2 regions of the Brevibacillus sp. FW306-2-1A-C05A genome follow, and region 1 is predicted to be linked to the other one. Evidence: riboswitches for the same ligand, from Rfam matches in the RefSeq annotation. Region 1 holds a riboswitch; the other holds the start of a gene.
What was found. A riboswitch is a leader RNA that binds a small molecule or an ion and turns the genes downstream of it on or off. The one in region 1 is predicted to bind S-adenosylmethionine.
Positions count from the first base shown of each region.

Region 2: linked by a shared signal. The riboswitch ahead of metH (methionine synthase) and the one ahead of mtnK (S-methyl-5-thioribose kinase) in region 1 are both predicted to bind S-adenosylmethionine.

Region 1 covers NZ_JBYSWV010000023.1:27,537-33,033, forward strand. The annotation lists gene AC3WJN_RS14915 (ABC transporter ATP-binding protein) at 1-474, opposite strand, end outside; gene AC3WJN_RS14920 (GNAT family N-acetyltransferase) at 702-1,256, opposite strand; gene mtnA (S-methyl-5-thioribose-1-phosphate isomerase) at 1,417-2,457, opposite strand; gene mtnK (S-methyl-5-thioribose kinase) at 2,454-3,683, opposite strand; SAM riboswitch class I at 3,864-4,009, opposite strand; gene AC3WJN_RS14935 (anti-sigma factor) at 4,102-5,295, opposite strand; gene AC3WJN_RS14940 (sigma-70 family RNA polymerase sigma factor) at 5,292-5,497, opposite strand, start outside.
Region 2 covers NZ_JBYSWV010000010.1:9,711-15,207, forward strand. The annotation lists gene metH (methionine synthase) at 1-2,740, opposite strand, end outside; SAM riboswitch class I at 2,858-2,959, opposite strand; gene AC3WJN_RS09000 (YjcZ family sporulation protein) at 3,170-3,277, shown strand; gene AC3WJN_RS09005 (hypothetical protein) at 3,274-3,552, opposite strand; gene AC3WJN_RS09010 (hypothetical protein) at 3,766-4,260, shown strand; T-box leader at 4,304-4,564, shown strand; gene argS (arginine--tRNA ligase) at 4,641-5,497, shown strand, end outside.

The sequences.
Region 1 (5,497 bases):
CCAATCGATGACCGTCACCATGACCCCGAGCGTCAACAGCGTCATGAACAGCGAATCGACCAGCGTGAGCACGCCTGTACTCGCCGTTTGCTCGATCGCCGGAATGTCGTTGGTCGCGACAGCCATCAGATCGCCGCTGCGCTTGCGATGGTAAAACGACGGCGTCATCCGCGTCAGGTGCGCAAACAGACGCTCGCGCAAAGTCCGCTCCAAAATCAGCGCACCGCCGTTGAGCAAGTGTCGCCAGGCAAAACGCATCGCGTACAGCCCGACACCAAGCGAGAGCAGGATCGCAACCGTCCTGGTCAAATCCTGCGTCGTCAAAGAGCTGTTGCGCATCGCATCGACCGTCTCTCCGATCAGACGAGGCGGCCAAAGCATCAGGACGTCGATGAGAAATAAAAACAAGATACCGATTGTGTACCGTTTCCAGTACGCGCGAAAAAACCACGATAGCTCCTTGAGTGTATGCAAGCAGATCCCCCTCCCATGATGTAGCCTTGTATGGAACTCAATTGCAGCCAGCGCTTTTCTCCTGGGCAACTGCACCTTTCCAGCGAATGGACAAACCCGGCTGCGCCAAACCAAACCATGGGCGAAACCGTAATTGTACTAATATATAAAAAAGGCGCGCGCATCACGCACCCCTTCTTGCTTCCTTCATCGTAATTTACTGAATTTTCTTTGTCAATCCAACTTTTTCAGCTACGTCTTGCCAGCCATTCTTCCTTCAACATGCTGTACACGGCATGGTCGACAAAATGGTCGTACAGAAACTCGTTGCGGCGCAGGATTCCTTCCAGTTGAAAGCCCAGCCGCTCCGGGATCGCTCTGCTCCTGTAATTTTCCGTCGCCGCCTGAATCGTGACCTTTTCCAGCCCCCACGAGCCGAAAATAAGCTGGTCCATGTACGCCGCCACTGCCCCGGTCATCAGTCCCTTGCCCTGGAACTGGGCGCCGAGCCAATAGCCGATCGCCGTTTTCTTGTTGATCCAGTCAATATTGTGCACGCCCAGCGTTCCGGCCAGCCGTCCGTTGTGCCAGATTCCGTAGTGAATGCCCTGATTGTCGTTATGCTGCTGGATCGTTCGCTGGATAAAATGGCTCGTATCCTCGACACGCTTCGTAAAATTCAGCCAAGGCAGCCATTCCTTCAGGTAGGGTCTGTTGGTGTCCGTGAGCCAGAACATTTCGGCGGCATCGGACAGCTCAAGCTGTTTGAGAAACGTCTCCTCATTAATCGGTATCCTTCTCATGCAAAAGCCCTCCTTATATTATGTAGATGCAGCGACTAAAGACTGGCAAACGACTGCTTACGCTCGATTATGCGACCGGAGCCATTGTTTGGCAAGCGGCAGGGACGCTTCTTGCGCAAAAAGCGCCCGCCAGCGAACTGGCAGACGCTCATGAGCGTGATTATTGTTTGCTTTTCGCAATCTCTTCCGGTTTGAAAATGCCCGTCTCGGTGACAATCGCCGTAATGTATTGGGCAGGCGTCACATCGAACGCCGGATTGTACACTTTGATGTCGTCAGGTGCTACCTGTTTGCCCAGGCCGTGCGTGATCTCCTCGGCCGGACGCTCCTCAATCGGAATGTCCGCGCCTGTCGGTGTTGCCAGGTCGACTGAGGACAGGGGAGCTGCCACGTAAAAAGGAATGCCGTGCGCCTTTGCCAAAACCGCTACCCCGTAGGTGCCGATCTTGTTGGCGACATCGCCGTTGGCCGCCACGCGGTCCGTTCCGACGACGACCGCCTGCACTTTGCCCTGCGACATCACCATCGCCGCCATGTTGTCGCAGATCAGCGTGACGTCGATGCCCGCCTGCTGCAATTCATACGCGGTCAGGCGAGCGCCTTGCAAGACGGGACGCGTCTCGTCTGCATATACTTTCAGATTCCAGCCGCGTTCCTTGGCCAAATAAAAGGGAGCCGTAGCCGTTCCGTACGCTGCCGTCGCCAGCGCCCCCGGATTACAGTGCGTGAGAACGCCCATGCCGTCTTGCAGCAGCGTGAGCAGATGCTCTCCGATCGTCCGGCACACCTCGGCGTCTTCCTTTTGAATCGCCAGCGCTTCGTCAAGCACAGCGGCTTTCAGCTCTGCGATTGGCAGGGCAGCGTCTTTTTTCACGCGCGCCTTGATCCGGTCGAGCGCCCAGAACAGGTTGACAGCGGTAGGGCGGGATGTGCCCAGGTAGTCTGCCTGGCGGTTCAACTCCTGCCAAAACGCTTCGTACGTCTGTGCCTCGCTGCCGCGAATCCCCAGGTACAATCCATATGCTGCGGCCATGCCGATTGCCGGCGCGCCGCGCACTTCCAGGCGGCGAATGGAGCCCCATACTTCTTCTGCGGTCGTCAGCCGCAAGTAAATCGTCTCTACTGGCAAACGCGTCTGGTCAAGCAAGACGAGCGCGTCGTCTTCCCACTTGACTGGCGTTGTTTGTGTACTGGTTGTCATACTGTCGTTGCCTCCTGATAGTAGCGTGCGGTTACCTGGCGGACGATGTCCGTGATGTCTGTCGATTCGTCGACGTTGCTGCGGCCGAGAATCAGCGCTTCTCCGATCGCCAGCGCCAGTCGCTCGGCTTCTGCCCGTTTTTCATCGTCTGCGATGGTGTTCAGATCAGCCACTCCCGCAAGCCCGATCACGCGGCGCAAAATTTTGCAGCCGGCATAGCCCGCCGTGTCCTGAATCAGTCGCTTCACGTAGCTTTGCCACAAACCTTCGACGTGAGCGCTGCGCTCTTTTGCCTGTTTGTGCCAGAGCTGAACGAACTGGGAAACGAATTCGTTCCAGACATCTTCCACCGTTTCCAGTAAGTATTCGCGGTACGAGTCGCGTTCTCCTGGGTCTTCTTGCAATCCGTGTTGACCTGCGTAGTTGAGCAGCAGGTTGGCGATGACCGCGCCGATGTCAAAGCCGATTGGCCCGTAGTAGGCAAATTCCGGGTCGATCGCTTTCAGGCTCGTCTCGGTGATGAAAATGCTGCCCGTGTGCAAGTCGCCGTGCAGCAGCGCTTCTGCGCGCGTGAGGAAGTCGTATTTCAGCTTGGCGATCTCCAGCTTGAGCGGCTTGTTGTTCCAGATCGCTTCCACTTCCCGGCGAATCAGCGGGTTGAAGTCGTTGGTCGGCGCATTTTCGTACGGATCGGTAAAGACGAGATCTTCTGTGATTTTGCACAATTCCGGATTTATGAATGTTCCGACGAGCGCTTTTTTGTCGTACGGATGCGCGCCCAAATCCGATGTGTAGAACAAGGTGTGCGCGAGAAAACGGCCGATCTGCTTCGGAAAAAGCGGATAGCGCTTGCCCTCAATCAAGCCTTTGCGCATGATGATGTGGTCGCCTACGTTTTCCATCACCGTCAGGGCCAGCTCCTGATCGAAGTGGTACACTTCCGGCACCAGGTCCGGTACGTATTTGTGCTGGATGCGAAGCGCTTCGCTCTCGATCCGGGCGCGGTCGATGGTCAGCGGCCACGACTCGCCCACGACTCTCGCAAACGGCAGCGCCTGCTTCACGATCACTTTTTTTCCGGTAGCCGACTCCTGAATATCGAACACCAGATTCAGGTTCCCGTCCCCGATTTCGCGGCTGGTCAACTCGGCCCCCTCTGTAAACAGACCCGGCAAGCCTTTTACGTACTCTACTGCTTCCTGTTCAGTCAATGCGCGGTATGCCATGATTGATTACTCCCCTCGTTAAGTAGTTTCTCTCTATCTGTAGCGGACTGGTCATATCCCCCAGCCTTGCGGTCAAACGGTGTCATGCGGCAATCGGCGTTCGTGCTGTGACATACAAAAAGACCTCTTTTCCGAAGAAAAGAGGTCGCTGTCGTCACGTACAAATAACGTGTCATGTCCCCCTTATCTTCCAGACCACTTTTGTTTCTGCAGGAATTAGCACCGTGCACGTCGCTTTTTGCTTCAATCGCTGCTCGCGTTGAAATCGCGTCGTGTCGGTTGCCGGGTATCATCGGGCCAGTCCCTCCACCTTCTCTGGATAAGGTATCCAAACGTATGCGGTTTTGATTTAGTTTGAATCATACAACCTGCGGTTCCACGATGTCAACACTCTTTTTTTGCAAAAACGGCTCGCCTTCTACCAGCTATTCTGCGTCCCCGAGGCGGCGGGGCGCTCCCAGTTCCACCAGTCGATTTTGCCGACAAACGCGGCGGTAATCGACTTTTCCTCCTTGAGCCTGAGCAGCTCCTTCGTCGGCCCGGTCAGGACGGCGCCGTAGATGCGCACGCCTTTTTCCTGCAAATAGCGATAGCGCTCCTCGAGTTGCGGATTGCCGCCCGAAAGCAGCGCGTAGCCCATGTCGCGCGCCAAGCTTTTTTGCTCGGTCAAATACTTCATCTCGCCCATGAAGGCGGCCATTCGCCGCTCGCCTTCTCCGTTCACCTGAATCGGCGCGGTTCCGTAATCCAGCTCCCGCTCGGCAAAGCCCCAGACCTCCCCCGGGCCGAGTAGCAGATTGCCGGCTTCCCCGTCAACTTGTTTCACCTCCACGCCAGTGTCGACGGCAAACCAGACCGTCTCCTGGTTGTAGCTGCTGACATGGCGGGAAACCAGCTCGACATACTGCTCATACGTCAGGAAGCTGTCAAACGAGATCGCCAGTTGGGAAACCGTTCCTTCCGGCAGCTTTTCCAGCGTCGTCCAGGCAGGCGTGCGCAAAAAGGACGTGTCTTCTTCCGGTTCTCCGGCCGATAGCGGATAGCGGAAAAACAGCTTTTGCTCCCTGACGCCCCCTGTCCACTCCGGTCTGGCGCTCACGTTCCACAGCACATTCGTGCTCCGAAAGCGGCCAGCGCTTTTGGCCTCCTTGCCAACCTGCTCTCGCAGCTCCATGTCGATGCTGCCGTACAACAGCCCCACCTGCGAGCCGCTGCTGCCCACGCTCACGCCAGGCTGGGTAAAATTGACCATGTCCCGTGCCACCCGGAACAAATCGTCATGCATCAGCGTCCCCACCCAGCCGTTTACGAACAGCAAGAGCACACCCGCGAGGCAAGGAATCGCGAAGGCATAGAAGGAGGTCGTCAGCCTGTTTTTCCACTTTCCCCGGCGGACGATCGCCCGTTGTCTTGCTTCCGAAAGCCCTGGCGCAGCCTCCTGCTTGCCGTCTGTCCCTTGTTCTTCCCCGAGCAATAGCCGTTCCAGCCGCTTCCCGTACTCTTCGTCGTCTGCCAGTTCCTCGCCCAGCCGTTTCGCTTCCTCGCCCGTCAAATCCCCTCTCAGGTAAGCAAGCAGTTTTTGCTCGCGGTCATCCCCGTTTTGGTTCGTCATAGCCCTTCCTCCTTCCACAGTTGCCGCATCTTTTGCCGTCCCCGAAACAGGGAGCGCTTGACATCCGCCAGTTCGATTCCCAGCACCTCCGCCATTTCCGCGTAGGAAAACTGCATCGCCGACAGCAAAATCACCTGTCGCTGCTTTTCCGGCAGCCGCTCCAAACAGGCGGATGCAGCCTCCCACAACTCCTGGTTCACGA
Region 2 (5,497 bases), on a different contig from region 1:
CCAGATGCTTGCCGAGCAGCATGCGCAAGTTCAAGTACGGCTGCAAGTGGCTGATCGGGTATTGGCGCAGCACATGGCGGTCGCAATCCGGCGGCAGGTGGATCGGAACGGTTCTGCTGATGGCCGAACGCGCCGGGAGCGGAGCTTTTTTCTCCTGCACGACAGGCTGTGCAGCAGCGGCAGCAGCCGCTTCGGCCAAATCCTGCTGTTCCGCGATCAGCCGCTCGCGCTCCTCCGGGTTTTGCAGACGGTTGACGAGATCGAGGCCGTCCATCGCGTCTTTGGCGTACAGCACAACCCCGCGGTATTCAGGCGCAATCCGGTTGGAGGTGAACTTGCGGGTCAACGCCGCCCCTCCGACCATCATCGGCACGTCGATTCCCGCCGCACGCAAGTCCTGTGCGGTAATGACCATCTGCTGGGCCGACTTCACCAGCAGCCCGGACAGGCCGATCGCATCCGGCTTCTCTTTGCGGCAGGCGGCAATCAGTTGCTCAGGCGGCACTTTGATCCCCAGGTTCACGACGTTGTAGCCGTTGTTGGCCAAAATGATCTCCACCAGATTTTTGCCGATGTCGTGCACGTCGCCTTTGACGGTCGCCAGCAAAATTTTGCCTTTCGACGCGGAATCGCTCTTTTCCATGAACGGCTCCAAAAACGAGACGGACGCTTTCATGACTTCCGCGCTTTGCAGCACTTCCGCAACGATGAGCTGGTTGCCGTTGAACAGACGGCCGACCTCTTCCATCCCGGCCATCAGCGGACCGTTAATGATTTCCAGCGGCGTGTACTTTTCCAGTGCCAGCTTCAAATCGTCGACCAGGCCGTCCTTCGAGCCTTCCACCACATAGCGGGCCAGCCGCTCTTCCAGCGTCAGCGAGGAAGCTTCCACGCGCACTTCTTTTTTCTTCTGGCGGTAAAACTCCGTAAAGGCTGCCAATGTCTCGTCGTTTGTTTCAAACAGCAGCGCTTCCGCCAGCTTGCGCTCGTCCTCCGGAATCGAAGCGTAGCGCTCCAGCTTCTCCGTATTGACGATGGCAAAATCAAGTCCGGCGAGCGTCGTATGGTACAAAAACACCGCGTTGAGCACTTCGCGTCCCGCTGGCGGCAAACCGAAGGAAACGTTGCTGACGCCAAGAATCGTCTTGCACTGTGGCATCGCTTCTTTAATGAGGCGAATCCCCTCCACCGTCTCCCGCGCGGAGCCGATGTACTGTTCATCTCCCGTCCCTACCGGAAAGACGAGCGGGTCAAAAATGATATCCTGCGGCGGGATGCCGTACTGGTTGACCAATATGTCATAGGAGCGCTTCGCGACCTCAAGCTTTTTCTCGCGGGTGATCGCCATTCCGGCTTCCTCGATCGTCCCGACGACGACGGCCGCCCCGAACTTGCGGATTAGCGGAGCCACTTCTTCAAAGCGCTCCAGTCCGTCCTCCAGGTTGATCGAGTTGAGAATCGCTTTTCCCTGGGAATAACGCAAGCCCAGCTCCATCACTTTCGCGTCTGTCGAGTCGATCATGAGCGGAGCCTTGACCTTTTTCACGACGAACTGCAAAAACTTTTCCATGTCCGCATACTCGTCGCGATCCGGGTCAGCCAGGCAAATGTCGATGACGTGCGCCCCGCGCTTCACCTGGGCGCGGGCGATGTCGGACGCTTCCTCGTACTGCCCTGCTGCGATCAGATCGCGGAATTTTTTCGAGCCGATGACGTTCGTGCGCTCCCCGACCAGAAGCGGGCGATTGTCGTCCTCGACGTAGACGACCTCGATGCCGGATACGGCACTGACCGCCTGCTCTGTTGCCTGGCGCGGCTTGCAGTCTTTGAGCGCCTCCGCCATTGCCCGGATGTGGTCAGGCGTCGTTCCGCAGCAGCCGCCTGCCACGTTCAGCCAGCCTTGCTCGGCAAAAGCGCGCATTTTCGCAGCAAGTCCTTGCGGCGTCTCGTGGTAGTGCCCGTTTTCGTCCGGCAGCCCGGCGTTTGGATAGCAGCTTACCCCACATTGGGCCAAGCCGGACAACGTGCGCAGATGGTCGCGCATAAATTCCGGCCCTGTCGCACAGTTCAGGCCGATCGTCACGGGCTTCAGGTGCTCAAGCGAGATGTAGAACGCTTCAATGTTTTGCCCCGCCAAAGTCGTACCCATCGGCTCGATCGTTCCGGACAGCATCACCGGCAGTTCTACGTTCAGTTCTTCAAACGCCTGGCGAATGCCGATCCCGCCTGCCTTGACGTTCAGCGTATCCTGCGACGTCTCCAGCAACAGGACGTCCACCCCGCCGATAATCAACCCTTTTGCCTGGCGGTAGTACGACTCCACCAGTTCCTCGAAAGTGACGCCGCCTGTCAGTGCCAGCGTTTTCGTCGTCGGTCCCATCGCCCCCGCCACGTAGCGCGGCCATTCGGCTGTGGAGTAGGCATCGACTGCTTCCTTCGCCAGACGGGCAGCGGCGATATTGATTTCCAGGTCCTTGTCCGCGACATCGTATTCGGCCAACACGACCGAAGTCGCCCCGAATGTATTGGTCTCCACGATGTCCGCTCCCGCTTCCAAATATTTTTCATGGATGGAGCGAATCACATCGGGCCTGGTCAAATTCAGCAGCTCGTTGCAGCCGTCGTACGCTTCGCCGCCAAAATCATCGGCGGTCAGGTTCGCCTGCTGCAGCATGGTGCCCATCGCACCGTCCAGAATCAGAATTTTCCGGGAAAGCTGTTCGCGAAAAGTGGGTTTCATTGACGTGCTCCTTTTCTCCCTTGCGTCGGTTTATTCTCAGCCGTTTTTTGCATCAAAAAATCCTCTTCTTTGAAAGAAGAGGATTTGTCCGCGGATACACTTTGCGCCTGAACCATCCTCTCATCTTTCAAAGCACGTAGCTTTGCTGGAATTGGCACCGGATTTTAACCGGTTGCCGAGGCTTCATCAGGCCAGTCCCTCTGCCTCTCTTGATAAGAGTTGTTACTATGCTATTCATTTTTTGCTTTCAGGTTTGATGTTTGAAAGTATCTTAACACCGCGAAAAGTCTTCGTCAATTGAGAATTTGTCTATTCTTTACACTCTTCCCGCTCTTCTGCGCCCATTTTTGCGCATACCGGGCATTCGCCCACGCCAATCTGTGCGTTCGTGTATAGACTGTAGCATAACGGAAAGGAGGGGGAACAAACGTGAGTACATCTTACTGCGGACACGGCATCTTTGGAGACAGCTTCGCATTGGTGCTCGTACTGTTTATCCTGCTGGTCATTGTCGGGTGTTCGAACGACGACTGCTAAGTAAATGACAGGAAGAGGCTATCCCCCTTGCCTTGGCTTGAAGGGATAGCCTCTTTTTTCATGTCATGGACAGTGCGATCGCAGCCAGACCGCCTGCCGTAAAAGGCGACGCGCTCACGCTTGTCCACCTGGACGGTCAGGACGTCATACGGGACAGGCTTGCCGTTTTCCATCCGCTGGTCGCTGACGTTCATCCACGTTCTGTTGCGCCAATGCTCATCCGCATAAACCTCTGTCGCCTGGCGCTCGTAAACGTCGGCTTCTTCCCCCACCATCGTTTTCCAAAAGGCTTGCGCGACTTTTTCTGCTGCCGCAGGCGCGACCGTTGCCTTCTCGCCGCCATTGATCCAGCTACGGGCTTTTTGTGAGAAGCATCGTTAGTTAACTTTTTTCAACAGGATGGCACTTGACCGCTCTGTCTTCATTGTCAGAGCGAAACGCTTTTGCTATCATGAGGCTACCCAAACCGATGAAAGGAACGATCGACAATGGACGCTCTGCTCGCGCGTGAAAAGGACGAATTTCTGTCCTGTATAGAAACGATAAAAGAACTGGAAAGCTCCGAATTTGAAAGCTACTCCATCGTAAAGCATACCGAAACAGGAGAACATTATTTGCGCTACTTTTTGTCCCATATCAACCTGTCGGAAGGGGGCCGCAGGGACAACTACGATCACTTCCTGCCGATTGACTCCGATGACGTCCTGGGACTGATGTTCGGCGAGCAGCCGTACCGCTTCCCGGAAAACTGGCGCTCCCCCTACCTGCGCAGCGGCAACGACAATCGGCTCATTCCGTTTGATCCATCCGAGAACTACGATCTGGACGAGGAGGCGGCGGCCGAGCTGGCGATGGTGGAGCAACTGGAGCTTTACAAGCAGCAGTGGATGAACGCGGAAACTATGAGCGCGGAAGAAAAAGAAAAGCTGACGAAGCAATATTTCGCCGAGCTCGACAAGATTTTGAAAAAAGCCGAAGAGTAAGTTGCATCCTGGCACCAAAAACGGCTATAATGCTAGAGAAACAAGCGAATCGTTGATGAGGAAAGTACTCCTGGAATGAGGCTGTAGCGAGTCGGGGATGGTGGAAGCCCGATGCCGAACCACGCGAGGAAGCGCCCCTCGGAGATGCGGCCTGAACATCCGGCGAAGCAAATCGCGCCCGGATCGCGTAGGGTTTTGCCGGGTCTGCCCGTTACAGCAGCACAAAGCGGTTTTTGCCTGATGCACGCATGCAGGCGAAAACAACAAGAGTGGCACCGCGGGAGCACAACCTCTCGTCTCTTTTATCCAGGAGACGCGGAGGTTTTTTTGTTTTCTTTTGCGTCCCATAAGCTTTTTCCCATTTTGAAAGGAGAATCACAATGAGCTACAAGCACCAAGTCGCGGAAAAAATCGCCGCTGCCCTCACCTCTCTCGGTGTGGACACCTTCCCAACAGAAACAGTTTACGGCATGCTGGAAACGCCGCCAAACCCTGCGATGGGAGATATCGCCTTCCCTTGCTTCCAGCTCGCAAAAGCGCTCCGCAAAGCGCCACCGATGATCGCCACAGAGCTTGCCGAAAAAATCGAAGGAGCGCCACTGCGCTCTGCCCAAGCAGTCGGCCCTTACGTCAACCTGTTTCTCGATCAGGAAAATGTGGCGGCGCAAGTGATCGGAACGATCCTTGAGCAAGGCAGCGCCTACGGCAGCAGCCAGGTAGGCCAGGGCCGCAAAGTGCCAATCGACCTGTCCTCGCCGAACATCGCCAAGCCGTTTTCCATGGGCCATCTGCGCTCTACCGTGATCGGAAACGCGATTGCGAACATCATGGAAAAACGCGGTTACCAGCCTGTGCGCATCAACCATTTGGGCGACTGGGGCACGCAGTTCGGCAAACTGATCGTCGCCTACCGTCTGTGGGGAGACGAGGAAAAAGTAAAAGCCGAGCCAATCAAGGAGCTGCTCAGCCTGTACGTGCGCTTCCACGAAGAAGCGGAAAAAGACCCGACTCTGGAAGACCAGGGCCGCGAATGGTTCAAAAAGCTGGAGGACGGCGACGCAGAAGCACAGCATCTGTGGAAATGGTTCCGCGACGAATCGCTCAAGGAGTTCATGAAAATTTACGAGCTGATGAACGTCTCCTTCGACTCCACGCACGGCGAAGCTTTCTACAACGACAAGATGGATCGCGTCGTCACCTTGCTGGAAGAAAAAGGACTGCTGACCGAATCGGACGG